DNA from 3 places in the Prevotella sp. khp1 genome. Region 3 is predicted to be linked to each of the others. Evidence: riboswitches for the same ligand, from Rfam matches in the RefSeq annotation. Region 3 holds a riboswitch; each other region holds the start of a gene.

Region 1 (10,331 bases), on a different contig from region 3:
GACCCAACTATCGATTCATGGCCTTTGAACCGCAGTCTGCTGCTCAACTACTTTAACAATGGCATGAACGACGAGATGCTGGAGGATGCCACCATCCTGGGCTTCCACGCTTTGGAGTTCATCCTGTTCCGTAACGGTCAGAACCGTAAGGTAGCCGAGTTGCAGGGTAACGATACCTACACTAACTTCGAGAAGATTACTGGTGCCCAGGAGCTGGCTTACGCTCAGACTATCTGCACCCTGCTTAAGCAGCGTTGCTTCCAGTTGCAGGTTGCCTGGGAGGGCGAGACAGCAGCTAATGCCGCTCGTGTAGCAGTAGTTAAGGCCGCAGGTCTGGATATGACTACCGCCGCAGGTCTCTCTTATGGCGAGAACCTGAAGCAGGCTGGTGTAAGTGGCAGCAAGAGCACCTTCCCCACACTGAAGGATGCCATTGCTCAGGTACTGATTAACGACGAGGGCTCATGTTTGGCTATCTGTAACGAGGTAGGTACAGCCAAGATTGCCAACCCATTCTCTGCAGGCGACATCGCCTATGTTGAGTCGCCTTATAGCTACAACTCAATCACCGACTTCCGCGATAACATCCGCAGTATCCGTAACGTATGGCTGGGTTCAACCGACAAGAAGGCTAACGAGTACAGCTTCCACACCTTCTTTGCCAGCGTAAAGAGCGATAAGGTGAACACCGCTGTAGAAAGCAACTACGTGGGTGCTATCGAGGGTATCAGCAACATGCCAACACCATTCGTTAAGTATTGCAGCGTGGTATGGGGCAAGAACTTCGACGATCCCGACAACTGGGACTCTACATCTGGAGAGTAATACACCTGAACATTAATTAAACAAATACACTAATGGAGAAAATATCGAAACTAACATGTGTTGTATGTTTCGGAATGCTGTCGGCCGCAGGGCTGACAGCATGTTCCGATAATAACGACTTCGCAGATCTGGGACCTCTGACACCTGAAGAACAAGCATTCGGAAAAGCTACTGGCAACTTTACTGCCGAGGAATGGTACCCCGGCGGCGAGCTCGGCACCACCGAGAAGGCCAGCTATTCGGCCATCACGCCTGCTGCTATTGCCGCTGGCATGGAGGAAGACTTCAATACGGGTGAAGGTTTCTTTGAGAAGCTCTACACCTTTGAGCAGGAGCCACGTAAAGGCTTAGGTCCTGCATGGGTGCGCAACTCGTGTATCGCCTGCCACCCCAGCTATGGTCATGGCAAGCGACAGACCGAATATCGTGCCAACCAGATTGGCAACGGCTATCTGCTGGTGATTTATCATCCTGATACCAACGGTTACATCACCGAGGTTACAGGTATGCCTCAGACACAGGCCATGTCGCCCTTTAAGGCACCTATCGACGAGAGCCAGATTACTATCGATTGGAAGAATGTGACAGCCATGGAGAGCGGACTGCCCATGAAGTTTGAGGATGGCGAGGAATATGCCCTCATCTACCCCGAGGTAACCATCCCTCAGACCGCCTTCAACACCAACCCACTGCCTACTAACTACGAGGTGCGCCTGGAGTCAACCATCGGCGTATATGGTACTGGTTTGCTCGATGCCATCAGCGATGAGGATATCGAGGCACAGTGGTTGGCCGAATCAAAGCATGCCACCATGAATCCTGCCATGTGGGATCAGGAGGCTGGCACCTTCAAGTCATCAGCCTACTATTCGGCAGCTTATAACGATCTGGGCACATTCCGTGGCTCTCATGGTCCGATTAAGCGTTTCACCTATGCCATGACTCGTGGTTCGCTGCAGGATGGTGCTGGTTCTAACGCTATCTGGAATATCACCAACGTCACCCGTAGCGACCGTCACTTCCTCTACACCACCCCAGCATGGGCAAAGGCACAGAGCGAGGACAAGGAGGTGATCAGCTATATCAAGGAGCACGGTGAATCACCACTCAGCATTCTGCACCCCTACTATGCCGATGGTACCGACGAGGGTATTGCTGCCCGTGTGAACGAGATTCTGAGTTGCTCGTCGATTGCCAAGAAGGAGACCTTCGACAAGTACCTGTTTAACGGTGCACCTTACAATGGCAAGGAAGAGATGAGCGACAAGCAGTACTATCAGTTTATGGTATGGCATCGTGCCCTGGCTGTTCCTGCAGCCCGCAACCTGAACGATGAAGCCGTACAGCGCGGTAAGGATCTGTTCTCGCAGATTGGCTGTGCCCGCTGCCACCGTCCTTCATGGAAGACTGGCAACGACGATATGTGGGTAGATGCCAGCATTAAGGCTTATGCCAAGAGCATTGGTAAGGATGCCAACAAAATGTTGCCCCGCTATCCTAACCAAACCATCTGGCCTTACACCGACATGGTTCAGCATCGCCTGATGATGAAGAACGACATCCGCACAGGCTGGTGCCGCACCACACCATTGTGGGGCCGCGGACTGTCGCAGTTGCTTACAGGTGCTAACGATCGTCTGCACGACTGCCGTGCCCGCAGTGTACTTGAGGCTATCATGTGGCATGGTTATTCAAAGCAGTCGGATGCTTACGGACCAACAGAGAAATTCTATCATCTGCCTAAGGCCGATAGAGATGCTGTGATAAAATTCATCGAGTCAATATAATAATCGCACGCCATTTACGTTTTATTATATATGAAGCGAAGTATAATCATTCTATACATCGTGGTGGTTGCTGTACTGGCAGCCGCCACGGTTTTTGAGAAATATCAGGGTACAGAGTATGTATCCGACCATATCTATGGTGCCTGGTGGTTCTCGGCCTTATGGGCTTTGTTAGTAGCCGTCAGCATATTCTGGCTCATCAAGCGTAAGGTGCGTCGCCCATCGGTAATGGTGCTACACCTGTCGTTTGTAGTTATCCTGGCAGGTGCCCTGCTCACGCATCTCACAGCAATCAGAGGTGTGGTGCCGCTGCGCAAAGGCGTGGACACCAACACATTCCTAACACGCGACATGCATCTGCACCAGATGCCATTCACCATCCGTCTGGAGCAGTTTGATGTGAAGTTCTATCAAGGCACCCAAATGCCATCCGACTATATCTCGCAGGTGACGATCGACGGCAAGCCGTTTACGATATCAATGAATCAGATTGCCAGTCACAAAAACGTACGCCTGTATCAGATGGACTACGATGCAGATATGCAGGGTAGTATTCTGTCGCTGAATTACGATCCATGGGGCATCCCCGTAACCTACTGTGGTTACGCCTTGCTGTTTGTATCGCTCATCTGGATACTCATCGATCCTAAGGGCAGGTTCCGCGAACAGCTTGCCTTGCTGCGTAATCATCGCCGACAACTGAATATCTTTGCAGCTGGCATCGCGGCATGCTTCTTATTCCTGATGTATCACTTCTTGAATAAGTACTCGCCTGAGAACCACCCCATGCCTGTACTCAACTCGCGCCTGCTGCCCGTACATATTGCAACCATCATGCTGGCTTATACCCTGTTGTTGTTTGCCTGCCTCAGCAGTCTGGTGGGACTCATTTCAGCCAAATATCGACAGGGCATGCAGCACCTGTCGCAGATGCTGCTTTACCCTGCGCTCACTTTCTTAGGCTTTGGTATCTTTATCGGTGCCATCTGGGCCAACATCTCGTGGGGAAACTACTGGTCGTGGGACCCCAAAGAAACCTGGGCACTCATCACCCTGATGATTTACGGCATCCCCGCCCATCGTAGCATCAAACTTAATCACAACGTGTATATGGTTCTGGCATTCCTCACCATCCTCATGACTTACTTTGGTGTAAACTACTTCTTAGGTGGTATGCATTCGTATGCTTAAGGATACACCAATACCTATTTTATATTAGTTCTTTTTATTGAACACCGAAAGGTGCGCGATGCTTAAAACACTCGGTTTTAGGTATTGCGCACTTTATTTTTTCGCCGTACCTTTGCACCGTCGAATTAAAAGTATAACAATGAGAACAGAAAGAAACATCCCAACGGAACTCAAAGTACTGATGAACCACATCTACGAGCTGAATAAAGGCGTGCGCCAGATGGTACTGTTTACCTGCAATAAAAAGTATGGTAACCAGGCTGTTGAACGATTGGAAAGCCAAGGCATACCCTACGTGCTGCAGCCTGCAGGTCAGCAGAACCTGAACGTTTACTTTGGGCGTCGCGAATGTCTGGATGCCATCCGACTCATTGTTACCCGTCCGTTGAACCAACTTACACCTGAAGAGGATTTTATTCTTGGTGCTATGTTGGGGTACGACATCTGTGCCCAGTGCGAGCGCTATTGCAAACGTAAAGGACAATGCGACGGAAACTGCAAATGTAAGAATTAAACCACATAATGATAATATAAAGTAATGAATTCAACTATTGTAATTTATGGTTCCTCTACAGGAACATGCGAGGCCATCGCAGAGAAGATAGCCTCGAAGCTGGGTTGCGAAGCCTTGAATGTACAGGATCTTTCGGCCGAAACCGTTGCCGCCAACCAGAATCTGATCTTAGGTACCTCTACCTGGGGAGCTGGCGAACTGCAGGACGATTGGTACGACGGTTTGAAGACTTTGCAGGGTGCCGACCTGAGCGGAAAAACTATCGCCATCTTTGGTTGTGGCGACTGTTCTACCTATAGTGATACATTTGTAGGTGGTATGGGTGAGCTCTATAACGGCATCAAAGACAGCGGTGCCAACTTTATTGGTAGCGTTGAAACCGATGGTTACACTTTCGACGATTCTGAAGCAGTTATCGACGGAAAGTTTATTGGCCTGCCTCTCGACGACATCAATGAGGACGACCAGACCGATACACGTATCGATGCCTGGTTGGCAGCTATTACTCCAAGTCTTTAATCACAGGTGTAAATTTATAAATAAGTATTTGTTTAGTTAGGGTAAAGGTGGCTAGTCGAGACGACCAGCCACCTTTCTTTTTGCAATAAAAAAGACTAATAACAGACCATTATCCGATTTTTTTCGTATCTTTGCGGCACAAATTAACAATCATGATAATGCTAAGAATAATTATTTGCCTGCTGGCTATGATGGGAGCTCTTTCGCTCCAAGCTGAAAACAAAGAATTAAAACCACGACTTGTGGTGTGTACAGACATTGCACCTGCTGATGTGGAACCCGACGATATGGAGTCGATGGTACGACTGATGGCCTATGCCGACCAATTTGAAATAGAAGCATTGATTACATCAGTAGGTTGGAACTGCGATCCCTATCCTACAGAATGGGCACAGTATCTGCAACGGGTAATTGAGGCTTACAGACAGGATGTGCCGAAGCTGATGCAACGTTCGAAGCAGAAGAATTTCTTAGCATTTGATAAAGAAAGAAAACAACAGTACATAGGATACTGGCCAAGTGCCGACTATTTGAAGAGCCGTGCGGTAATGGGTAGTATTCACGGTGGCATCAAATCCATTGGTGCTGATAACGATTCACCTGGTAGCGAACTGCTGATACAACTTGCCGACGAAGACGACCCACGACCAATCTATGTAGCTGCCTGGGGTGGTGCCAACACATTGGCACAAGCCATCTGGCGAGTTAAGCAAACACGTTCTGCTGAGGCCTTAAAGCAGTTTTTGCATAAGTTTCGCATCTATACCATTACCGACCAAGACATGCATTACAATATGCGTATGAACCGTAGTTACAGTTCGCACATGTGGCTACGTAAGGAGTTTGCCGACGATTTGCAGTTTGTGTGGGATGAAGGCACATGGCAGGAGCAGTGCGAACTTGGCAAACGCCACTGGCAACAGCATAAGGACTACATACAAGGCCGAGGTGCGTTAGGCAGCGAGTATCCTACCTACAAATGGGGAGTTGAAGGCGATACGCCTAGTTTTCTGTATGTCATGCCCAATGGTTTGAACAATCCCGACGATCCACATCAAGCCGGTTGGGCAGGCTATCATGAGCATGGACTCTGTGCCGACTCGATTACCACCGCTTGGACCAGTTGGCAGGAGCCGCTGCGTAGCATCAGTATAGAGTATAAGCAGCGTTTCTACCCCGACGAGCTTAACGATTTCATGGCACGTATGCAGTGGGCTGCCGAGGGGCATGGCAATCATAATCCTCGAGTTATCATAAACAACAACACAGGTATTTTGCCCATTCATATCACAGCTAAAGCGGGTGATACAATACGCCTTGATGCCTCATCATCGCAGGATAGTGATGGCGACAACCTGCAATTCTTATGGTGGCAGCAGCCTGAGATAGGGCAAACAAAAGTGACCATCTCCCAGTCAACCCAGAAGACAGTCACCATACATATCCCTGCAGATACTGCAAACGACACGATTCACATTATTTGCGAAGTACACGACGACGGTCCCTTTCATCTGGTAGCCTATCGCCGCATCATTATTTCTATATAGCCACTAAACTTTGTGGTTATAGTGTCTGATAAGACACGCTACACCAATGGTTGCGAGCAAAAATTCCAAAGCTACTACTAAAATGTATACCATAGTAATTTGATTATAAATTAGGTGAAACAGAACATATCCAATTTTCGAGATTGCATTGGGGCGTTTCAGCATATAGCTGTTCGCCAACAATGTGCGCATGGCGTTCACGCAGTTCATGGCAAATTTTATCTGCATCATGATTCAGTTTGTTACCTAATGCCACTAACACGGCAAAGTTCTTTCCACTTAGGCTAGCACCACGCAACGTTTGACAAGCCCACTGCCAATGGGGAGTCATACTTCCATCAGCCATAAACTCTAATGCAAGAACAAAACTCTGGCAGTTTTCTATCTGCCTGTTGTTAATACTCTGTACGCTGATAGTTTCAGCGCCAAGCTTGTCGGCTATTTCTTCTGCAATAGCCTGACAACTGTCGTATACCACGACGATTGATTCATGTTTCATACCCACAAAAATTAAGTTGCGCCTCACGCCCTTACATCGAGAGCATTTAGCAAATACCGAAAAAGGCTGGTCTTCAGACTTTCCTCCACTCCCAAGCGCCTTCTCACCCAAATGGGCAATGGCATTGATGCTTAGGAGCCATAATGGAGTTCACTGCTGCGGGACAGTCGGAGATTCTCACTCACATTCCCAATTAATCGCGGCTAAGCGAACCTTTACGGGCGAAGGTCGAGGCTATGCCTCAACGTTCACGTTAAGTCGAGGCGTAGCCTCAACTTTCACATAGACTCATTCTTGAATCACGTTGCAAATATACAACATTATTCTTATACGCCAAACAAAAAATCAAAAATAATTTGTTTTATACAAAAAAAGGCCCCAGGCCTTCTATCCGTTAGCGAGGAATCGTTATCGAACAAGGCCATAAGACCACAAGAACAAAATACTAGTTTTTAAGTATTGCACACCCTACCAATAAGTATTATCTTTGCATTTGAATAAAATGATGTATTTGAATGCAAAGATGTTTCTTTTTGATGATAGCAGTAGTGATACTGCAAAGTATTAATGCTCAGGGCGTTTTAAAAGGTCTGGTAACTGATAAGGATACACACGAACCTATTATTGGAGCTACAATTACAGATGCCGTAAAGCGTAAGCCACTTACAGTGACTAACGCTGATGGTTGCTTTGTCATACCTAAAAAAGGGGATGCGCAACATTCTGCGCAACAAATCAAGATAACCTACATAGGTTATAAACCACTGACAGTAAAAGCTACTGCCAATGGCCACTACGAACTAGAGGCCGAGATTAGTAAGTTGGGCGAAGTGGTAGTAACGGCTCAAGAGAGTCGTGGCCTTACCAGTGCCTCGAAGATTGAAAAGCACGCGATGGAACACCTGCAGCCATCAAGCTTTGCCGATTTACTGGAACTGTTACCAGGTGGCAGCAGCAAAGATCCCGTACTGAGCGCAAACAACAACATCCGACTACGCGAAGCCAGTCCACAGGGCACAAACTATGCCACCTCGTCGTTGGGCACCAGTTTTCTGGTAGATGGTGCACGCATATCTACCAACGCTAACATGCAGCAGGTAAGTGGCGCTTGGGAGAGCGCCTCAACCAATCGCGAGAACACCAACGCAGGTGTTGACATGCGAACCATCTCGACCGACGACATCGAGAGTGTAGAGATTATACGAGGCATCCCCTCGGTAGAATATGGCGACCTGACCAGCGGACTGGTAAAGATAGAGCGCCGTCGTGGTGGACACGACCTCCAGGCACGACTGAAATCGGATATGGGTTCTAAGTTGTTCTATCTGGCCAAAGCCTTTGAGTGGACCAACCATACAACGCTAAACCTGAGTGCCGACTATCTGGACTCGAAAGCCGACCCACGTAATTCCTTAAACAACTACAGTCGCCTTACCCTCTCGGCACGTATGGGTCATACCTGGCAACGCGCCCATCACGACCTGCTGCTAACAACAAATGTAGACTACACTGGCTCGTTCGACGGCGAGAAGCAAGATCCCGACTTGAACAAAGGCGCTATCGACATCTATAAGTCGGACTACAATCGCATCGCCACATCGGCCAAACTGCAACTCCAGATGCATCGTCCCGTATGGCTGAAGAGCGCCGAGCTGATGGCAGCCGCCTCGTACGAGCACAACACGATAGAACGCACCAAAACGGTAAGTCTGCAGAGTATGACTGGTGCCGTACTGAATACCGACGAAGGCGAATACGATGCCCTGATACTGCCATATTCCTACGAAGCCTCACAGCAAGTAGATGGCAAGCCACTAAACGTGTTCATAAAGCTAAATGCCCGTTTGCAGATTCCAAGTCGTAAGATAGCCAATACCCTGTTGATAGGTGCCGACTGGAATATGGACAAGAACTACGGACATGGACAGGTGTTCGATCCTGAGCGCCCCGTTTATCCTACGGCACAGATACGCATGCGCAGTCTGAGTGAGAAGCCAGCTAACCACACCCTATCACTCTATGCCGAGGAGAAAGCTACGCTGCCCTTAGGCAGTTGCCAGCTGGAACTGATGGCTGGCGTACGCGCTCTGCAAATGCTGAACCTGCCTGCCGACTACACGATGCATAGCCACTGGTATCTGGATCCACGAGCCAATGTCGGGTTCACATTTCCACGTTTCATTTTGTTTGGTCAGCCCTCGTTTGTGCGAATCTCTGGCGGTATCGGACAGCACACCAAGATGCCTACCATCGATCAGCTGTTCCCCGATCCTGCCTATATCGATCTATTGCAGCTGAAGTACTATAATATTGATCCTCAGAAAAGTCGAATCAATCAGGTAACGTATATCATTCCTGGCACCAACGCAACTCTAGCGGCAGCACGCAACCTGAAGTGGGAGTTGACTGGCGATTTGAACATAGGCGGCAACCGCTTAACGGCAACCTATTTCAAAGAGAACATGACATCAGGTTTCCGCAGCGAAACCAACTTCGAGGCCTATGCTTATAAAAAGTACGATGCCAGTGGTGTTGATGCCTCAACATTAACAGCACCGCCAACACTCGACGATATGCCCTACGAACAACTGACAGAGCTTTGCGCCTACACACATTACGCCAACGGCAGTCAGACCAAGAAGGAAGGTATAGAACTCACGTTCGCCTCTAAGCGTATCCCACGACTCTACACGCGTCTTACCATCACCGGTGCCTGGTTCCGCACCACCTATCGTAACTCGCAACTCATCATGGAGCGCCCCAGTGTGGTAGTTGGCAACAGCCGACTGCAGTATGTGGGACTGTACAAAGATCAGGAAGGCATTGTAAACGAGATGGCTAACACCAATTTTATGTTTGATACCGACGTGCCTAAGCTGCGACTAGGCTTCTCTGTTTCGGCCCAATGCCAATGGTACACCTCTACACAGCGCGATGCTATCAGTAGCGAACCTGATGCTTATATGGATTCGCAAGGCATTATCCACGAGTGGACTGAAGCATGTGCTCAGGATGCCTACCTGAAATGGCTGGTGCGTACATCAACCAACTACACTAAGAGCACCGTACCGTTTGCGATGAATCTGAACCTGAAGATTACCAAAAAACTGCTGAACGACAGACTGAAGTTAGCTTTGTTCTGCAACCGTATCTGGGACTACTCACCCAGCTACGAGAGCTACGGCAAGACCATTCGTAGACATACAAAACCCTATTTCGGACTTGAGATGAATGTAAAGATATGAAGAAACTGTTGATGATACTTACATGCTGTATGACATTGGCATTAACAGCCTGTCATCAGGACAACGACGATTATATAACGTTGGCTACTATCCAACTGGATGGTGGCAGCGACGTGACTATTGAGCGTGTACAGGCAATGGCCCACATCACCAATCTGAACACGAAACACGTAGTGAGCACAGCCGACTTCACTGGTGACCAGG
Region 2 (10,331 bases), on a different contig from region 3:
GATATCCCAGAGCACATGGCGACCGGTCAACTGGAGGGCCTGCAGCGTCAACAAGCGGATGGGCATCTTGGTGATCATTTTTTCGCGCCCGTCGAGGAGCGTGAAGGCAGCATCGGGAATGCCGAATGGTCGTGGTGGCACTGCGCCACGGTGTTCCAGGATGATGCAATTAGGCATGGCAAAATCACGATGGATTGCCTCTTTCGGCGAAAGCGTAGAAAGGTGCTCTTCCGATGGATTGCCTAATTTCTCGCCCACGTGCATGATGAAATCGGTATATCCGTAGTCGGTCATGCGCTGGGCTATCGTGGCAGGTGTATGTACGCGGTCGGTCAGGATACCTATCTTCGGTGCGCGCTCGATGAGTGCTCTGTCGAATTCTGCCCAGGGGCGCCCTGTGAGCGACACGATACGCATGTCGTGATAGGGCATCACCAATCGGTGGGCCAGCAACTGCAGCGAGTTGAAGGTAGGATAGACGATGATTTCGGCATCAGGCATCTTCCTACGAATCGTATTAGCAAACCCAAAGAACAGCGGATCTCCAGAAGCAAAGACGATGATTTCTGTTGAGTGTCTAGTGTTCTCGCTTTGCGAGCGACCAAAGGTCGAGTGGAGTGATGCATGTTGAGAGTATTTATCAAATACGGCATCGAGCGGTACAGTGATGTCTATCCATTCGGCATCTGCAGGCAGCAGTGGGGCTACAATCTCATGGTGGCGCTTGCCGCCAGAAAACACCTTTCCATCGCGTATGATGGCCATCACCTCAGGGGGGAAATAGGGGTTGGGGTTGTCTGTGATACCGATGACGATGAATTTCATAGGATGCTGGGTATTTGATAAAGGTGCGTGTAGCTGGCCAGTACGTTGTGATATCTGAAAATTGGCGTTGGTACAGGCTCACCTTTAGCGTTATAGACTTGCGTGATACTCTCAGGGGTATCGCCGATGAATTGCGTGTAATGGAATTCGTGCCCTCGATAGGTCTTGCCATCGAGGGTGAACTGGCGGTAGCCTAAGGACAGCTTGCGATCAGCTTTGCGGGCAGTGATCGAGTAGGGCAGTACACCGCACATGGGGTAGCTGTCATCGTCGGTAATGATGGCTTGACAGAGGTACATCATGCCGCCACATTCGGCAACAATCCTGCCGCCATCCTCCGCAAATTTTTTGATAGCATGCAGACATGCCTGATTGGCCACTAATGCCTCCAGGTGCTTCTCAGGATAACCGCCTGGCAGATAGAGCAGGTCGATGCCATCAAAAGTTGGCACATCTTTCTCAGGATCGAAGAAAATGACGTCGCCAAACTGGTCTAAAGTCTCCTGATAGATGAACGAAAAACTTTCATGATTCCTGGCTATAAGCGTTTTTGTTTCCAGATGCTGGAACTCGCAGTTTCTTGTTTTGGACTCCACCTCGTCAAGGAGTGTGGTAGTGAGACTTTTGAGAGATGGGAGGTCGATATTCTCCTCTAAAAGGGCAGTCAGCTGGTCTGACTCGGGTAGCTGAGAGAAATCGAGCCCTAGATAGCGTGAATTTTGCTCCAGGTCGGGCGATTTAGGCAGGTAGCCTAGGCACTTGGCATGGAGCTCATCGCACACTTCGCGCAGCATGTTGAAGTGGCGCTGCGAACCAACTTTGTTAAATATTATACCGGCGATACGAACGTCGCCGCGAAAGTGGATAAAGCCCGATAAGAGGGCTGCCATCGAGTAGGCTGCCGACTTAGCATCGACCACCAGAATCACGGGAATATCAAGCACGCGGGCGATGTCGTACGACGAACCCAGTTCGCGATCGTAGCCATCATAAAGGCCCATCATACCTTCGACGATACAGATGTCAGCATCAGTCCCGTAGTGCGCAAATAGCGCGCGTACGTGTGCGGGCGTAGTCATAAAGGTATCGAGATTGACCGATGGGCGCCCACAGACAGCTGTGTGGAATTTAGTATCGATATAATCGGGCCCGCACTTGAAAGGCTGCACCCGGTAACCGTTCTGGGTGAACCACTGCATCAGGCCTCGGGCAATGGTTGTCTTGCCTGAACCACTGGTGGGTGCTGCTATCATAAACGCTGTCTTGTTCGACATCTTCTGAAGTTGATTTGGGTGCAAATATATAAATTTTCTGCTAAATATGTGTGGTTAACCGAAAAAAGTTGTACCTTTGTCGCCAAAATAAGGTCATCTGGTGGCCGATGCCACTACGATGAAAAGGGAATACGGTGAGAATCCGTAACTGTACCTGCAGCTGTAATCCTCGCAAAAAGGGTTTGCCTGTATAACGCCACTGAGCCACAGGCTCGGGAAGGTAAGGCAGACTGAGGAAAGTCAGAAGACCTGCCGAATGTCAATTGAAGATTGACAATTTAACTTTAGACCGTTCAGGAGTTAGCGGTTGTGATAATTTGATAGTAATGAAACTAGAGAAGCAATTGGCAATAGGCCTGAGTTTGCTTGCTATTGGTGTAAATGCCCAGACGGACATTTGGCGTGCTGATAGTTTGCAGGAGGTGGTGGTGACAGGTACTGGTACGCAGCACCTGCTGAAAGATGCGCCCGTGCAGACCGAGGTAATCAGTCGCCGGCAGTTGCAGCAGTATGCCGGCAAGAGTATCGAGGATATCCTGTCGGGACTCACGGCATCGTTCGATTTCAGCGAGAACGATATGAGTAGCAGACTGCAGATGAATGGTCTGGGCAACGCGTATGTGCTGATACTGATAGACGGTAGGCGCCTGCATGGTGATAATGGTGGCGAGAACGACCTGAGTCTTATCGACCCGCATAATATCGAGAAGATAGAAATCGTGAAGGGTGCCTCGAGTGCCCTCTATGGCAGTGATGCGATAGCTGGTGTGATCAATATCATCACCCGCAAGCATCGCGAACAGGGCGTGATGGTGGAGAACACCACGCGCGTGGGCTCTTATGGCGACATCAGGCAGCATAACGGCGTGGCGCTCAACTATGGTAAACTGTCGAGCTACACCAACTTCCAATTGCAGCACTCCGACGGTTGGCAGAACACCGCCGAGGAAGCTATCCAACAAACGGAATACCACATCACCGACTCGCGCAACAAGACGGTGAACCGGCATACCAACTGGCAGATAGCTGAGCGACTGACTTATCAGCTCACGCCTGCCATCGAACTCTATGCCGACGGTAGCATCTACTGGAAGCGCATCTATCGCCCCTGCGGTCATCATCCCGGTGTGGACGTGAAGACATGGGATCTGCAGTACAACAATGCGTCGGCGTCGGTAGGTGGTAAGTGGAAGCTGAACAAGACCGACGTGATTACGCTGGATGCCGACTGGAAGAAGCATGCCTATAACTACGCCTATACCGACACCACGCTGACGGATGGCTATGTGAACGGCCGTTTTACCAATTATTTCCCTTACTTCCCCGGTGATAAGGAACTGCAGAGCGACCAGCGACTGACCAACATCTCGCTGAAAGGAATCTTTGCGTTGCCCTATGAGCAGCAGTTGAGTGCCGGACTGGAGTATCGCTACGACTGGTTGAAAGCGCCGATGCGTGTGGCTGGCGGAAAAGCGACTGACAATACCGAAGCACTGTATGTGCAGGACGAGTGGGCACTGCTGGATCCACTCTACATCACAGGCGGTTTGCGACTGACCCGCAATGAGGGATTCGGCACCCGACTGACACCCAAACTGTCAGCCATGCTGAAGTTGGGCGACCTGCGACTGCGAGCCACCTGGAGTCAGGGTTACAAGACACCTACGCCTAAGGAGTTGCACTATCAGTATATCAAGAATATGAATGGTGTGTATCTCTACCTGGGCAATGAAGACCTGAAGGCACAGACCTCGAATTATTTCGGTGCCAGCGTGGAATATACCATCGGGCACCTGACGCTGACCTTGGCGCCTTATATTAATAAGGTGGACCGCATGATCACGCTGGTGACCATACCTACCAAGCAGGCTCCGGGCGAACTGATTACGAAATACGACCCCATCCGTGTGCGCCAATATCAGAATATGGAAGATGCCAAGACCTATGGCGTGGATTTCACCGTGCGCTATCAGGGTAAGCACTTCACCGCTGGTGGTAGCTACAGCTATCTGGACACCGAAGCCAACCAGTATGACACTGAGAACGACGTGATGCAGAAGGTGACCATCGACGGTATGGCGCATCACAAGGCCAACGTATATGCCACCTGGAACCATCAGTTCTCAAAGAAATACCAGTTGGGCGTGGGTATCTACGGACGCTTGAGCAGTAAGCGCTACTATCAGATAGACGGCGACGGCAAGGGTTATCAATTGTGGCGACTCTCAACCAATCATCAGATAGGCCGACTGCTGAAAGTGGATGCCGGTATCGACAACATCTTTGATTTCGTGGACCGCACGCCTCACGGACTGCATCTGGGCACCACCTCGCCAGGCAGAACTATCTATGCCTCGCTCACGCTGAGACTCAATCAAGGTAAGAAACTATCAAATAAGTATAAGTCTAATTTTAATTACAACAACAATGAAACAGATTAAGTTTTTGATGCTGGCCATGCTGACAGTAGTGGGCAGCGCACTGTTTACAGCTTGCGACAGCGATGATGACAACAAATCAACACAGTCGAACTATGACAGGTATCAGCAGGCTGTGAACCAGACAGTGAATGCACAGAAGAAGAGTGACAAGGTGATCCTGCTGGTAGCCTTCGGCTCTACCTGGGAGCAGGCTTACGATACCTTTGATAAGGTGGTGGATGACTACAAGGCTCAGTTCGGTGGATGGGATGTATATCTCTCATTCTCTTCGGCCATCTGTATCAACAATGCCCGTGCGGGTGAGAATGTGGATCCAAAGGACTACTACGACCCAGAGCACTGGCTCACTGCTATCGGACTGGCTGGTTACAAGCAGGTGGTGGTGCAGTCGCTGCAGGTAATCCCTGGTGAAGAGTATCGCCGTGTGCGCGACAGCTATGTGAAGGACTTCATGAACAACCGTAATGGCGACTTTACTGATGCTTACATGAAGAGTCTGGACAGACAGGTGGTGGTAGGTACCCCACTGATGGCAGAGGAGAGCGACGCCAAGACACTGGCTACCACACTGAACAACGAGGCTGACGTGAAGGCCGCTGTGGCTCAGGGTATCGTGGCTTTCATGGGTCATGGTAATCCAGAGGGTTACGACTACTATGGTGGTAACGTACGTTATCTGCAGCTCGAGGAGTATCTGCGCGAAATCAATCCTAACTTCTATGTAGGTACCGTTGATATGGACGAGACTTATGCCGAGGATGTTCTTAACCACATTGCTGGTGGCACATTCGACTATCAGATTGGCGATGTAACCAAGACCATATCTTATCCTGAGAATGCAAGCAAGAAGGCTCAGCTGTTTGTGCTGATGAGTATCGCCGGTGATCACGCCCACAACGATATGGCTGATGATGAGGATGATGAGAGCTGGTTCTCTATGTTTAATGCTGCAGGCATTGAGACTGCTGCCTATGAGACCAACTACACTGAGGCTTGCTGGAAGAAGTATAAGAGCGGCGAGGAGTATATCCCCGGACTGGCTGAGCGTAGTGCCGTGCGCAAGTTGTGGATGAACCACACCCGTGAGGCTATCGCCAAGCTGGGCACCGACGACGCCCTCTCGACTCCTACAACAGCAGCAGAATAATCATGATTTAAAATTGCTAAATGAGGTATAATTTATTCGCATTACTAGTGGTACTCCTTTCGGGGAGTACCGCTTTTTCGCAAATTCATCAGACGGACTCGTCGGCTGTCCGTCGTTCTTACAACCTTAATCCAATTGTGGTTACCGGTTCTGGTCATCACCAGCGCCTGAAATCAACAGCCACACCTGTGAGGGTGCTCTCTAGTCAGGAGATGCGTGAACAAGGTATCACGACCTTCGACGGCGCACTCACACGTATGATGCCTCAGGCATCGATGGCTCCCAGTTCGATGGGTAGCTTTCTCAGACTGAACGGACTTGGCAATAAATATATCCTGATTCTGATAAACGGTCAGAAACTATCGGGCGACATCTCAAACAATGTGGATCTGAATCGTATCAACATGTCGCGCGTAAAACGTATCGAGGTGCTTGATGGGGCTGCCTCGTCACTCTATGGTAGTGATGCCATCGCAGGCGTTATCAATATCATCACCGATCAGCCCACACAGGAAATGATGAGCGTCAGCAGCGACACGCGCTTGTCAGGGCATGGTGTGCTCACAGAGTCGGTTGGTCTCGACATCTTCAAGAATGGCTTCGGCTCCTATACCTCGTTCATGCATGATAGGGCCGACAGTTATCGTAACAACGACCTGGAACTGGTGAAAGGTTCCGACACAGAAACTCAGGCGTCGATAGCCCCGCTGTTCACCGGCTATCGCTCTGATATCATCGGACAGAAATTTACTTATACCCCCAATAAGCATTTGGCGCTGAATGCGGGTATAGACTATTCATATAAGATAACCGATCGCCCAGAAACACGCAGCGATATCACTGGCGGTACCGACTACGAGATGCGATACAAAGGACTGCGATGGAACGTGGGCGGAATCTATAAGTTTACGGCCAAGAACTCGATTCAGGCCGATTTCGTGGTGGACCGTTTCCGTTATGGCAAGGAGTATGATGTGGCCACGAAGACCAATGCCATTGGCGACTACGTGCAGTCGAAGAAGCAGCGCATGATGGAGGGACAGTTGAAAACTATCTTAGGACTGACGGCTCACTCAACCACCATCTTCGGTGCCGACTGGCGCAAGGAGTATCTCAATGCCACCAGCGGTAATATCGACAGTCATGTGTATTCGCTCGCTGCCTATGCCCAGCACGAGATGACGCTGCTGAAGAACCTGACGGCGACACTGGGATTGCGACTGACGCATCATGAGACGTTTGACCAGCATCTCACACCAAAAGCCACACTGATGTATGCAACGGGAAACTTCAGATTCCGAGCTACTTACTCTGCCGGTTTCCGTGCACCTGGGCTCGATGAACTCTACTACCACTATTTCTCAGTGAATCGTGGTAAGGCACAGATCAGCTTTGGCAATCAGGACCTGAAGCCTGAGAAGAGCAACTACTTCGCACTGAATGCTGAATATCGCACACAGGCTCTGGCTGTGAGTGTGACGGGCTATCTGAACCGTATCAACGATATGGTGGTGAAACAGAATGTGGATGTGGATGATGCCAGTAGGCAGATGCTCATGACAGAATTCCCGGAGATGACACAGGACCAGGCCGACAAGATGGTGAGCTACGCCCTGTATCAGAACAGTGATAAAGGCGACGTGAAGGGTATGCAGATGAATGTGTCGGCTAATCTCTTCAATGGTTTCAACCTCTCAGCCAACTATGTCTATACGTATGCCCGCACCCATAGTGGTGAGGTGTGGACGGTGCTGGAGCGCAGTATGCGCCACGCTGCTACGGTGGCAGCCAACTACCATCATGCCTGGGGAAAATATGCACTCACCGTGAACTTGAATGGACGATTGCAGTCGAAGACTTATTATACGGGCAGTTATGAAGATGCGCCTGGTTTCGGTTTGTGGAACCTGCATACCACGCATGCGTTTGATGTGCCCAAGTGGGCTTATCTGGAGCCTAGCATCGGTGTAGATAATATCTTCGATAAGGTTGACCGTCGCTTAGACTCTTCTACGCGCAAGTATGCGCTCTACACACCAGGACGCATGCTGGTGGTAGGACTGAAAGTGAAATTCAAAAACTAAAAGGATATGGGAAAGATTATCGTAGCTGGCATTGGTCCTGGTTCGCAGCAGGACATCACACCTGCAGTGCTCGAGGCAGTGCGACAGGCCGACGTGATAGTGGGCTATCAGTATTACTTTCAGTTTATCATGCCTTATGTAAAGGCCGACTGTGAGTGTATCGATACGGGCATGAAGAAGGAACGCCAGCGCGCTGAACAGGCTTTTGAACTGGCCGAACAGGATAAGACGGTGGTGGTGATCTCTTCGGGTGATGCCGGCATCTACGGTATGACGCCCTTGATCTATGAGATGCGCCGCGAACGTGGCTCGGATATCGAGATCGTGTCGCTGCCGGGCATATCCGCCTTCCAGAAGGCTGCCTCACTGTTGGGTGCGCCTATCGGGCATGATATGTGTATCATCTCGATGAGCGACCTGATGACGCCTTGGGAGGTGATAGAACGTCGCATAGTGGCGGCTGCGATGGGTGACTTTGTGACGGCAGTCTATAATCCCAAATCGCATGGGCGCTACTGGCAGCTTTATCGCTTGCAAGAGATATTCCTGCAGCATCGTTCGGCTGAAACCCCTGTGGGCTATGTGCGCCAGGCGGGTCGCGACGACGAGGTGGTGAAGTTGACGACTCTCGGCGCTTTCGACCCTGAGGATGTGGATATGTTTACCGTCATCATCATCGGTAATTCCCAGTCCTATATAGCTGACGGCCGACTGATTACGCCACGCGGTTACTACCGTGAGGTGGTGGCTGAAGGCGAGAAAGTGGGGCAGAACATCATGATAACCTCATTCCGCACCATCGCAAAGGAACTGAAACGACAGGACTATCCGCTCGACCATAAATGGGCACTGCTGCATGCCATCCATACTACAGCCGACTTTGATATGGAGAATATCCTGTATTCAGACGAAGGGGCTGTAGAAACGCTCTATCAGAAGGTGAAGGATGGCACACTGAAGACGATCATCAGCGATGTGACGATGGTGACCAGTGGTATCCGCAAGGGGGCGGTAGAGCGACTGGGTCTTAAGGTGAAATGTTATCTCTCAGACCCACGTGCCACTGAGATGGCTGAGCGCTTGGGTATCACGCGTACGCAGGCTGGCATTCGTCTGGCTGTGGAGGAGCATCCTGATGCACTGTTTGCTTTTGGCAATGCACCAACAGCGCTTATGGAACTGTGTGAACTGGTGCGCAAAGGCAAAGCGCATCCAGCCGGTATCATCGCGGCACCTGTGGGGTTTGTGCATGTGTGCGAGTCGAAACACATGGTGAAACCTTTCCGCGATATTCCCAAACTGATAGTGGAAGGACGTAAAGGCGGTAGCAATCTGGCTGCGACACTCTGTAATGCGATTCTGACTTTTGATGATGCTGCACAACTAAAACCTGGTCGCGACTTATGAAGAAGTTACACCCCCTGATGTTCGTTGGTACAGGCAGTGATGTGGGTAAGAGCATCCTAGCTGCAGCCTTCTGTCGCATCTTCCGTCAGGATGGATATGCGCCAGCGCCTTTTAAAGCACAGAATATGGCGCTTAACTCTTATGCCACACCCGACGGTTTCGAGATAGGACGTGCACAGGCTGTACAGGCCGAGGCAGCTGGCATCCCTTGTGAGACGGATATGAATCCGCTACTTCTTAAGCCCAGTTCTGACCATACGTCGCAAGTGGTGCTGCATGGCAAGCCATTGGGCAACAAGCATGCCTACGACTACTGGCGGCGGGGCTGTTCCGATATCGATTACCGACAGGAAGTATGCGGAGCCTTCGATCGCTTGGCGGCTCGCTATAATCCCATCGTGATGGAGGGCGCTGGCAGTATCTCGGAAATCAATTTGCGTGCAACCGACTTGGTGAATCTGCCGATGGCACGCCATGCGCAGGCGGATGTGATACTGGTGGGTGACATTGATAGAGGTGGCGTGTTTGCATCGGTCTATGGCAGTATTGCACTGCAGACACCTGAGGATAGAAAACTCATCAAGGGTATTATCATCAATAAGTTTCGTGGTGATATGCGTCTTTTCGACGAGGGGCGACGGATGCTCGAGGATCTGTGTGGAGTACCTGTGTTAGGCGTGGTGCCATACTATAAGGATATCTATATCGACGAGGAGGATTCGGTGGCGCTGGAGCAGAAGCGCCGGCAGTTGATAGCTGGAAAGGTGAACGTGGCAGTGGTGCTGTTGCGACATATCTCCAATTATACCGATTTCGACACCCTGGAGCGTCATCCGCGTGTGAACCTGTTTTATACCAATAATATCTCGGATCTGGAGCAGGCTGATATCATCATCCTGCCTGGCACGAAATCAACCCTCGACGACCTGTTGGAGTTGCGTCGGAACGGTTGTGCACAGACTATCATGCGCACCCATCGCGATGGTAAGATGGTGATAGGTATCTGTGGTGGTTATCAGATGCTGGGACTTTCGGTGGATGATCCTGATGGTGTGGAAGGTTCGATAGCCAGTCTGCCTGGTCTTGGACTGCTGCCCATCCACACCACCATGAGCGCAGAGAAGACCACCCGTCAGGTGAGTTTCCAGTTTAA
Region 3 (10,331 bases):
CACTGGGTCATCAAGCTGGAAGAAACTCAACTGCATACCCTCACGCGAACCAGCAATCTCCTTAGTAGGCTTACCGGCAGTGCCTACCTGGGCATTATCGCTCTCCAACTGTTTCAGAATCACGTTGGCGCGCTTCACGATACTGCGAGGCATACCTGCTATCTCAGCTACATGGATACCAAACGAGTGCTCAGAACCACCACGTTCCAATTTACGCAGGAAGATAACCTTGCCATCAACCTCTTTAACTGATACATTGTAGTTCTTGATTCGAGAGAAATTCTTCTCCATCTCGTTCAACTCATGGTAGTGAGTAGCAAACAAGGTGCGAGGATGACCTTTGGCATTCTCGTGCAGATATTCTACAATCGCCCATGCTATCGAGATACCATCGTAAGTACTGGTGCCTCGACCTAACTCGTCGAAGAGTACCAGCGAGCGCGATGACACGTTATTCAGGATGTTCGAAGCCTCAGTCATCTCTACCATAAAGGTTGATTCGCCCAGCGAGATATTATCGCTGGCACCTACACGGGTAAAGATTTTATCTACCAGACCGATTCTAGCGGCCTCTGCGGGCACAAAGCAACCTATCTGGGCCAGCAACACAATCAATGCAGTTTGGCGCAGCAGGGCCGATTTACCAGCCATATTCGGACCAGTGATAATGATAATCTGCTGACGTTCGTTGTCTAACAATATATCGTTGGGCACATAATACTCGCCAAGGGGCAGTTCCTGTTCGATTACAGGATGGCGACCTTGTTTGATATCAATCACCTCCGACGAATCGATTACGGGGCGGATATACTTGTTCTCCTCAGCCGCCTTGGCAAAGCTGAGCAAGCAGTCCAAACGGGCAATGATATTAGCGTTTATCTGAATCTGTGGGATAAACTCCTGCATGCTCATAATCAGATCGTTGAAGAGTTTGCCCTCTAACGACAGAATCTTATCCTCAGCACCCAGAATCTTCTCTTCGTACTCCTTCAGTTCCTGAGTGATATAGCGCTCGGCCTGGGCCAGTGTCTGCTTACGAACCCACTCAGGTGGAACCTGCTCCTTATAGGTATTACGCACCTCAAGATAGTAGCCAAACACGTTGTTATAGCCTATCTTCAAGCTCTGGATACCAGTTTCCTGAGCCTCGCGCTCCTGTATCTTCAGCAGATAATCCTTACCGCTATAGGCTATGCTACGCAACTCGTCGAGTTCGGCATTCACACCGTCGCGAATCACGCCACCCTTTGCAACCAACTGTGGGGGATCGTTCTGAATCTCCTTCTCGATACGGTCGCGCAGCGATTCGCAAAGGTTCAGCTGCTCGCCAATACGGTTCAGCGTTGGGTTCTTGGCATACAAACAAGCCGTTTTAATGGGCTGAATGGCCTGCAGGGCAGTCTTGAGCTGCACCACCTCGCGAGGCGATACTCTTCCAACGGCAGCCTTCGAGATAATACGTTCCAAGTCGCCAATACGATGTATCTGATCGTCGATACACTCACGGAACTCGGGCTCGCGATAGTAATACTCTACCACATCCAGTCGCTCGTTAATGGGCTTTTCATCCTTCAGAGGGAAAACCAGCCAGCGGCGCAGTAATCGGCCTCCCATTGGGCTCACCGTCTTATCAATCACATCAAGCAGTGACTTTCCATCCTCTTGCATGGGGTAAACCAACTCCAAGCTGCGGATGGTGAACTTATCCAGTCGCACGTACTTATCCTCTTCGATACGGGAGATAGAAGTGATATGTCCTATCTGAGTGTGCTGTGTCTGCTCGAGATACTGCAGAATGGCACCTGCGGCAATAACACCCGACTGCAGATGATCTACACCAAAGCCTTTCAGGTTCTTAACGTTAAAATGCTGTAATAGTTTCTGCTTACCTGTCTGATCGGTAAACACCCAATCGTCCAACTGGAACGTAAAGTATTTAGTACCAAAGTTGCGCTCAAAATCCTGTTTGCGATTACGATCGTAAAGCACCTCTTTGGGCGAAAAGTTGCCCAGCAGTTTCTCTACATAATCGGCAGTTCCCTCACCTGTCAGAAACTCACCTGTCGAGATATCAAGAAAAGCCACACCAAAGCTCGACTTACCAAAATGGATAGCCGCCAGGAAGTTGTTCTCCTTGTAATTCAGCACGTTATCGCTCATGGCCACACCAGGTGTAACCAACTCGGTAATGCCACGCTTAACAAGTTTTTTTGTGAGTTTGGGGTCTTCCAGCTGGTCGCAGATGGCCACACGTTTGCCAGCGCGAATCAGCTTAGGCAGATAGGTATCCAAGGCGTGATGAGGAAAACCAGCCATTTCATCGCCTTTGCCACCAGCACCATTACTACGATGTGTTAAGGTGATACCTAATATCTTTGAGGCAGTTATAGCGTCTTCGCAATAGGTTTCATAAAAGTCGCCACACCTGAAAAGCATGACTGCATCTGGGTGTTTCGCCTTCAAATCAAAGAACTGTTTCATCATAGGGGTTAGTTCTTTCCCCGCTGTTTTTGCCATAACTACCTAAATTTTATTCTGAGCGGCAAAGTTACTCCTTTTTTCGCAAACAGCAAAATTTTAGCCTTAAATAATTGTTATGTTCCCGTTTATTTGTATCTTTGCCAGCAAGATGAAGAAACTCGTTATCATATCGCTGATGCTTTGCTGGATGCTGTCGCTTTCAGCCCAATTCCTAAATTCGGGCGACACCATCGCTATAATCTCGCCTTCAAGTGCAACCGATACTGCTACCATTAATGGCGGCATCCGAACCTTAGAGAAGTGGGGCTATCCATGCATCGTGGCGCCCCATGCACTGGCCGATTATCATGGTTTTGCAGGCACTATCGATGAGCGACTTAGCGATTTGCTGTGGGCTTTACGCACACCATCCATCAAGGCCATCATGTGTTCGCGAGGCGGCGATGGAGCTGCCCATCTGCTTTCCCGTATCTCATTAGATACACTCCAGCGGTATCCAAAGATGATTATCGGATTCAGCGATGTGACGGCGTTGCTGTGTGCCCAGGCTAGGGCAGGCGTAATGGGTATTCATGGTTCGATGTGTCATGCATTGAAAACCTACGAGGGCAACGATACCGTGAGTCAGGCTTTACGAGGCATGCTTGCTGGTCATCTGCCCACCTATCGCATTGCTCCCCATCCCTTAAACATAACAGGTAAGGCCGAGGGCATTATCGTTGGTGGTAACATGAGCGTTTTCAACGATCTGGCAGGCTCTGATTTCGATCCGCTGTTTATCGATGGAATCGTACTATTTATTGAAGATACAGGCGAGGGCATGAGTAAGGTCGACCGCATGCTGCATAACATCGAGATACGTGGCTTACAGAAACACATCCGAGGCGTTATTGTTGGGCAGTTCAACAAATACAAACACCCCGAAAACGGTTTCGACGACATGTACGCCCTGCTCAACGAGTACCTACAGCATTGGCACATCCCCGTATGCTACAACTTTCCTGTAGGTCATGCCCACCTAAAAAACTTCCCCCTCCTAACAGGCGCCAAAGCCACATTAGAAATAACCTCTGATAAGGTAGTGCTAGATTACAATAATTCCCATTAGAGGAACATTTTGTTCCCACGTTGGGAATGAAACGTTCCCAAACTGGGAATCAAACATTCCCAAGTTGGGAAAAAATATCGTGCTTTAGATGGCAAGGGGGAGCATAAAATCAAAAAACTGAGTAAAACTATTTATTTTGAGAATAATTATTGTATCTTTGCAGCTGTAATCGGTTCTCCTGATGTGGAGATTAATAGGGAATCGGGTGAGAATCCTGAACAGAATCCCGCCGAAAGGCACCTACCCGTGGCCTTTCCTGCTGCTGTAAGTCGTCCTTTATGAGGCGCAAACATGTATGTCACTGAGATTTTTGGGAAGACGTTTGCTGCCAGACGATAAGTCAGAAGACCTGCCGATGAAACTTTAGCCGCTTGCCTATCTCTGGGGTTAGATGGCGATGGCAGAATAAAAGATGATGAATCGAGCATTCACATTGGCAATGGCTTGCGTGTTGGCGATGACAACGGCAGCACAAAGCAAGTTAGATTCCGTGCAGCATGTACGGGAGATAATTGTTGTGTCGAAGCCAGCTATGCGCGAGGTGGTGCCCAGTCAGAAACTGAAGGGCGAACTGCTGGAACAACTGAACACGCACTCTGTGGCCGATGCGTTGCGCTATTTCTCAGGTGTCCAACTAAAGGATTATGGCGGCGTGGGCGGCATTAAAACAGTAAACATCCGCTCGATGGGTACGCATCACTTAGGCATCAGCTACGATGGTGTGCAGTTAGGTAATGCGCAGAACGGACAGATTGACTTGGGCCAGTTCTCACTTGATAACGTAGAGGATATCACACTTTATAACGGCCAGAAGAGTGCCATCTTCCAGCCCGCCAGCGATTTTGGAAACGCCGGTTCTATCTATATCCGTACCAAAGCGCCTGATTTCAAGAAAGGCGAGAATACCCATCTGCGATTTAAAACCCAGTATGGTTCAAGCGATATGTTCCGCTTTTCTACCCTTTGGGAGCAGAAACTGTCATCAACCATCAGCTCATCGGTAAGTGCCGGCTTCTTAACAGCCAGCGGTAAGTATAAGTTCCATTACGAGCGAAAATATCCTAACGGACAAACGGCTTGGGACACAACGGCTGTGCGACAGAACGGCGATATACATGCTGAACGTATCGAAGCAAACCTGTTTGGCCGATTGGAGCAGGGTAGTTGGCAGCTTAAGGGTTATCTATATAACTCAGCCCGAGGCATTCCTGGTGCCATCGTAAACAACGTGTGGCGACGTGGTGAGCGCCAACAGGATTTGAACACCTTTGTACAAGCCGATTATAATAAGAATATAGGCGATGGTTTCAGCACCCGATGGCTGGCCAAGTATGCCTATTACAACACCCACTACGTAAACAAGGATACTACCCAGTTGCCTGTTGACAATCGTTACAAGCAGCAGGAGTTCTATCTTTCTACAGCCAATGTGCTGGAGCTGCTACCCAACTGGAGTGCATCGCTGGCCTACGATTTTAAGTGGAACAAACTGAATGCCGATATCTACAACTTTGCTTACCCCACACGCATCTCTAATCTGGTAAGTTTAGCCACAGCTATCGACTACAAACACCTGAAGGCGCAAGGCTCTATCCTGGCTACCTTTATCCACGACAAAACCCACCGCAGGGGTGAGTTTGCAAGCTTAAACAGCAGTCATTCGCTATCTAAACTCACGCCGGCGCTATTTGTTAACGTGTATCCCTTCCGAGGCACCTTCTTCTCTATGCGAGCCTACGTAAAAAAGAGTTTCCGCATGCCGACCTTCAACGACCTGTATTATACCGATATGGGTAATGCCAACCTGGTGCCCGAGAGCGCCCTGCAGTACGATGCCGGCTTTGCGCTTAACAAGCACTTTGAGCATGGTATCATTCGCCATGCCGAGATGCACTTCGATGCCTATTATAATACAGTACACGATAAAATTGTGGCTTACCCCAAGGGGCAGCAGTTCCGTTGGACGATGCTGAACTTAGGTAAGGTTCACATCAAGGGAATAGATGTTGAGGCCGAGGCCGATTTCAAGATTGGTAAGGATCTGATAGCTACCACTCGTGCCCAGTACACTTATCAGGATGCACGCGATGTTACTGATGCCGAAACCTCGTATTATAAGCATCAGATACCCTACATCCCCTGGCACTCAGGTTCTGCTATTCTGGGTCTTACCTATAAGAACTGGAACCTGAACTACTCGTTTATCTATGCGGGCGAACGCTACGACGAGCAGGAGAACATTATCTATAACCACATGGAACCTTGGTACACCAGCGACCTGAGTCTGGGAGTTTGGTGGAAAGTAAATAGTGTGCTGATGAAAGCGCACTTGGATGTGAACAATCTCTTAGGTCAGGATTACGAGGTAATCGTAAATTACCCCATGCCTGGTCGCAACTATGCACTAACATTAAGCGTTGAGATATGAAGCAGCTAGCGTACTACATATTAACCCTGTTGCTCCTTTCGGCCTGTCGCCAGGATGTGATGATAGTGCCGATGGAGAAAAGCGATCCAGGCGGCAAAACGCAGCAGGGCGATATCATAGGTATGTATCTGCTGAATGAGGGCAACATGGGATCGAACAAGTCGTCGCTCGACTATCTCGATCTGTCAGATTCTACAGCGCACTATTATCGCAATATCTACTCGCAGCGCAACCCTAGTACTGTAATGTCGCTGGGCGATGTGGGTAACGACTGTCAGATATATGGCTCGCGTCTGTGGCTGGTTATCAACTGCTCAAACAAGGTTGAGGTGGCCCGTGCCGATTCGGCTATCAGAATAGGAAAGGTAAACATTCCTAACTGCCGATACGTGACGTTTAACGATCGCTATGCCTACGTGTCATCGTATGTGGGAACGGTTTATGCTTCGAGCAACAGTCCGTTGGGTAGCGTGTATAAGGTAGATACACTCACCTTACAAAAGGTTGACTCTTGTAGTGTAGGCTATCAGCCTGAGGAGATGGCCATTATCGGCAACCAGCTATATGTAGCCAACAGTGGTGGCTATCAAGGTATGACGGGACAGGGTTATGAGAGTACGGTAAGTGTGATAGATATGGCTACCATGCAAGAAACCAGCAAGGTAGAGGTAGCCCCCAACCTGCACCACCTGAAGGCCGATAAGTACAATCAGCTATGGGTAACGGCTCGTGGCGACTATATGACTGAGGCATCAAGCATCTGGTGGCTGGCACCCGACGAAAACGGCCAGATGAAAGTAGGTGGACACATCGATCAGGCTGTAAGCGATCTTTGTATTGTGGGCGATTCGCTCTATTTCTACGGTTCTCAATGGAGCGAGGTGTCGATGAGTAATACCATCACCTATGGTATCATCAACGTAAAAACGCATCAGGTGGTAAGCACCAGTCTGTCGAGTGCACCCGAGATTAGCAAGATACGCATGCCGTATGGCATCATTGTAAACCCCGTCCATCGCGATTTTTATCTGATGGATGCCAAGAACTATGTATCGAGTGGCGAGTTGCTGCACTTCCTGCCCGATGGCACCTTCGACTGGAAGGTAAGCACAGGCGATATACCCGCCCACGCAGCATTTTTATTTAAAACAACAAAAAAATGAAGAAGATATTGTTACTATTAATAGCCGCAATTACCATCGGTAATATCCATGCTCAGCGCATGGACGATGTTACTGTGCACTCCAAATACATCCAGGCGGTAGATGAATATCGCCCTGCCCCAGGACAGTATGTAAACGATGTGCCAGAATACGAAGCTGGCGATACCGAGGCCGATATGATTCGTAAGTGTAACAACAATCTGGCAGGTCTTGGTCCTATCGATTCCCATTTGGTGGCACTTGGTGGCTGGGGCGGTTATATCACGTTCCACTTCGATCATTCTATCGCCAACGTGCCTGGCGAGCGCGACTTTGCCGTATGGGGAAACGCCTATCAAGAAATGAAGAACCTGGTGTTTGGTGGTATGAATGAGGCTGGCGTAGTAATGGTGTCGAAGGATGTAAACGGCAACGGAAAGCCCGACGACCCTTGGTACGAAATCAGCGGCAGTTGCGATGTGGATAGCGCAGGCAAGGTAATTTATGGTTACGAGATAACCTACCGTCAGAACCCCATGGGTGATATTCCCTGGACAGATAACCAAGGTAATAGCGGCACCATCGATCGTAATCACTACCACACCCAGGAGTATTACCCCCAGTGGTTGCCTGATAATCTCACCTTCAAAGGCACCCGACTGCCCGATAATATGCAGAATCTGTCCGATCAGGTAGAGGAATCGTTCAGTCCCTACTATTATGTGCTGGTAGGTTTCCGCTATGGCTATGCCGATAATCTGCCCAACTTTAGCGATAATGCCAATGCCACCTCTTATAATTATGAGGGCTGCGGTATTGATATCTCGTGGGCTGTTGATGAGAACCGTCAGCCTGTAAATCTTGATTTCATCGACTTTGTACGTGTATATACAGGTTTGAATCAGAAATGTCCGCAACCCGAGTGGTGGGGCGAAACCTCTACAGAGTTTGCTGGTGCCGAGGATATCCATCTCGAAGCCTCGCTCCAAGCTATCGAGAATGCTTTAAGCGGCATTCGTGCCATCCAGCAGGAAGCATCTCTATCAAGTCCTTTCTACGACCTGCAGGGTCGAAAGGTTACTCCAACCAAGAAGGGCGTTTATATTCAGAACAAGAAAAAAGTTGTTATTAAATAACCTCTTATTATTCACTTAAAACAAAAAAATTATGAAGACAAACAAAATTTTCGGACTTGCAGTCCTTGCGTGCGGTTTCGCACTGTCGTTCACATCATGTACTAATGATGACAATCCTGTTGGTGGTAAGAGACAGGCTACAGTTTCTTTCGAGAATAAGAAGCTTGGCGCTGATGGCTATTGGAGTGGTGACGAATCTGGTACTAAGTTTGATAATTACGGAGCGGAAGCTTTCGCCTGCCAATATAAGGAAAAGGGGGTAACCTTCCCAGTAAACTACACACCATCATTTGCCAGCTGGACGGGTTTTGCTATCTCTAACCGTACCGCTACTACTTACAAGGATTTGAATCCCGATCAGTTCAATAGCGCAGTCGGCGCCGCAAAGAGTGGCAACAACTACTGTGTAGTTTATACCTTTGGCGAGACTATCGACTTTGGTCGTGCCGTTACCCTGAAGGGCTTCTGGTTTACCAACGAGGCTTGGGCTGTTGATGCTTACCTGAATGGCGATGGTATGACTCCTGGTAAGTTTGAGAAGGACGACTGGTTTAAGTGTATTGTAACTGCAACACTGTCTGATGGATCAACCAAGGATGTTGAGGTATTCCTGGCTAAGGACGGTGAGTATGTAAAGGATTGGCAGTTCTGCGATTTCCAGAGTTTGGAGAAAGTTACCAGCCTGAGCTTTGCATTCGATGGCACAAAGAAAAACGATTGGGGTCCAACAACTCCTACTTACATGTGTATCGACGATATCGAGTTTGAGTATTAATGAGATACATTCAACTATTAATCATAGCAGTATTGCTCACAGCCTGCGGAGGTGCGAAGAAAAACGCACCTCAGCAAGCTGGGGGCGATGCTGTTACCTTTAAATATGCCACACAGATTAGCGTCGAGAAGTTTGATGGCTATACGGTGGCAACTATCAAGAACCCTTGGAAGGAAGGTATGACGCTACACCGTTATGTGCTGATACCTGCCGACCAGGAAATACCCAACCATATTCCCAGCGGTACTATTGTACGCACACCATTAAAACGCGCCGTAATGTTTACCACCGTGCATTGCGCTATGTTGATGGAGTTTGGCAAACAGGATTGCATATCGGGTGTGGCCGACTTGAAGTACATTAAGATACCTTGGATTCAGGAGCAGGTGGCCAAAGGCAAGATAAGCGATGTGGGCGATGGTATGAGTCCTGTTATCGAGAAAATTATCGACGAACATCCTGATGCCCTATTCCTGTCGCCTTTCGAAAACAGCGGTGGTTATGGTAAACTCGAAGAGATTAACATCCCCATCATAGAATGTGCCGACTATATGGAGGCCTCGCCTTTGGCACGTGCCGAGTGGCTGCGTTTCTATGGCATGCTGTTTGGTTGCGAAGAGCGCGCCGATATGCTATTTCAGAGTGTAGATAACAACTACCACCAGCTTAAGGCATTGGCAGCAAAGGCTAAAACAAAGCCATCGGTAGTGGTTGATAAGGTAACAGGTAGCGTATGGTATGTGCCTGGTGGCAAAAGCACCATTGGCCAGATGATTAGGGATGCCAACGCCCAATATGCATGGGCCGATGATGAACACAGCGGTTCTATCTCACTGCCTTTCGAAACGGTTCTGGAGCGTGCTGGCGATGCTGATGTGTGGCTTTTCAGATATAGTGGCGATCACGATATTACCTATGATGAGCTGCTGAGCGAACATCATGGTTACAATCAGTTTAAAGCGTTTAAGAACCAAACGGCTTATGGTTGTGATGTAGAGCGTTCGTTGTTCTACGAGGAGTCGCCTTTCCACCCTGAAAGACTATTGAGCGATTTTATCCATATTCTGCATCCCGAACTGGATACGATGACCTCGATGCGCTATTTTAAAGAGGTTAATCGCTAACCTCGTTCAAGTGGTCAACATACGCCGTGATAGCTTCTACCAACAGGTCGTTTTCCTCGGGCTGTTGGGTAGTTACGCGGAAGTAATTGTTGTCTAATCCGCGAATGTTCGAAGCGTCACGAATCAAAATGCCGTAG

What was found. Region 3 has a riboswitch for cobalamin ahead of BLR73_RS07525 (TonB-dependent receptor). Riboswitches for the same ligand answer to the same signal wherever they lie in the genome.
Positions count from the first base shown of each region.
Region 1: linked by a shared signal. The riboswitch ahead of BLR73_RS13615 (NADPH-dependent FMN reductase family protein) and the one ahead of BLR73_RS07525 (TonB-dependent receptor) in region 3 are both predicted to bind cobalamin.
Region 2: linked by a shared signal. The riboswitch ahead of BLR73_RS02030 (TonB-dependent receptor plug domain-containing protein) and the one ahead of BLR73_RS07525 (TonB-dependent receptor) in region 3 are both predicted to bind cobalamin.

Region 1 covers NZ_FNJZ01000006.1:24,107-34,437, reverse strand. Annotated here, with positions in the region: gene BLR73_RS13645 (imelysin family protein) at 1-825, shown strand, start outside; gene BLR73_RS13640 (di-heme oxidoredictase family protein) at 900-2,612, shown strand; gene ccsA (cytochrome c biogenesis protein CcsA) at 2,643-3,803, shown strand; gene BLR73_RS13630 (DUF2023 family protein) at 3,943-4,317, shown strand; gene fldA (flavodoxin FldA) at 4,342-4,836, shown strand; gene BLR73_RS13620 (DUF1593 domain-containing protein) at 4,995-6,383, shown strand; gene BLR73_RS13615 (NADPH-dependent FMN reductase family protein) at 6,487-6,882, opposite strand; cobalamin riboswitch at 6,929-7,114, opposite strand; gene BLR73_RS13610 (TonB-dependent receptor plug domain-containing protein) at 7,419-10,127, shown strand; gene BLR73_RS13605 (hypothetical protein) at 10,124-10,331, shown strand, end outside.
Region 2 covers NZ_FNJZ01000001.1:451,641-461,971, reverse strand. Annotated here, with positions in the region: gene cbiE (precorrin-6y C5,15-methyltransferase (decarboxylating) subunit CbiE) at 1-825, opposite strand, end outside; gene BLR73_RS02035 (cobyrinate a,c-diamide synthase) at 822-2,099, opposite strand; cobalamin riboswitch at 2,181-2,371, shown strand; gene BLR73_RS02030 (TonB-dependent receptor plug domain-containing protein) at 2,426-4,540, shown strand; gene BLR73_RS02025 (sirohydrochlorin cobaltochelatase) at 4,527-5,687, shown strand; gene BLR73_RS02020 (TonB-dependent receptor plug domain-containing protein) at 5,708-7,771, shown strand; gene cobJ (precorrin-3B C(17)-methyltransferase) at 7,778-9,178, shown strand; gene BLR73_RS02010 (cobyric acid synthase) at 9,175-10,331, shown strand, end outside.
Region 3 covers NZ_FNJZ01000002.1:410,443-420,773, reverse strand. Annotated here, with positions in the region: gene mutS (DNA mismatch repair protein MutS) at 1-2,517, opposite strand, end outside; gene BLR73_RS07530 (S66 peptidase family protein) at 2,630-3,589, shown strand; cobalamin riboswitch at 3,743-3,961, shown strand; gene BLR73_RS07525 (TonB-dependent receptor) at 4,005-6,017, shown strand; gene BLR73_RS07520 (YncE family protein) at 6,014-7,180, shown strand; gene BLR73_RS07515 (hypothetical protein) at 7,177-8,295, shown strand; gene BLR73_RS07510 (DUF4465 domain-containing protein) at 8,327-9,070, shown strand; gene BLR73_RS07505 (ABC transporter substrate-binding protein) at 9,070-10,194, shown strand; gene BLR73_RS07500 (pyridoxal phosphate-dependent aminotransferase) at 10,184-10,331, opposite strand, start outside.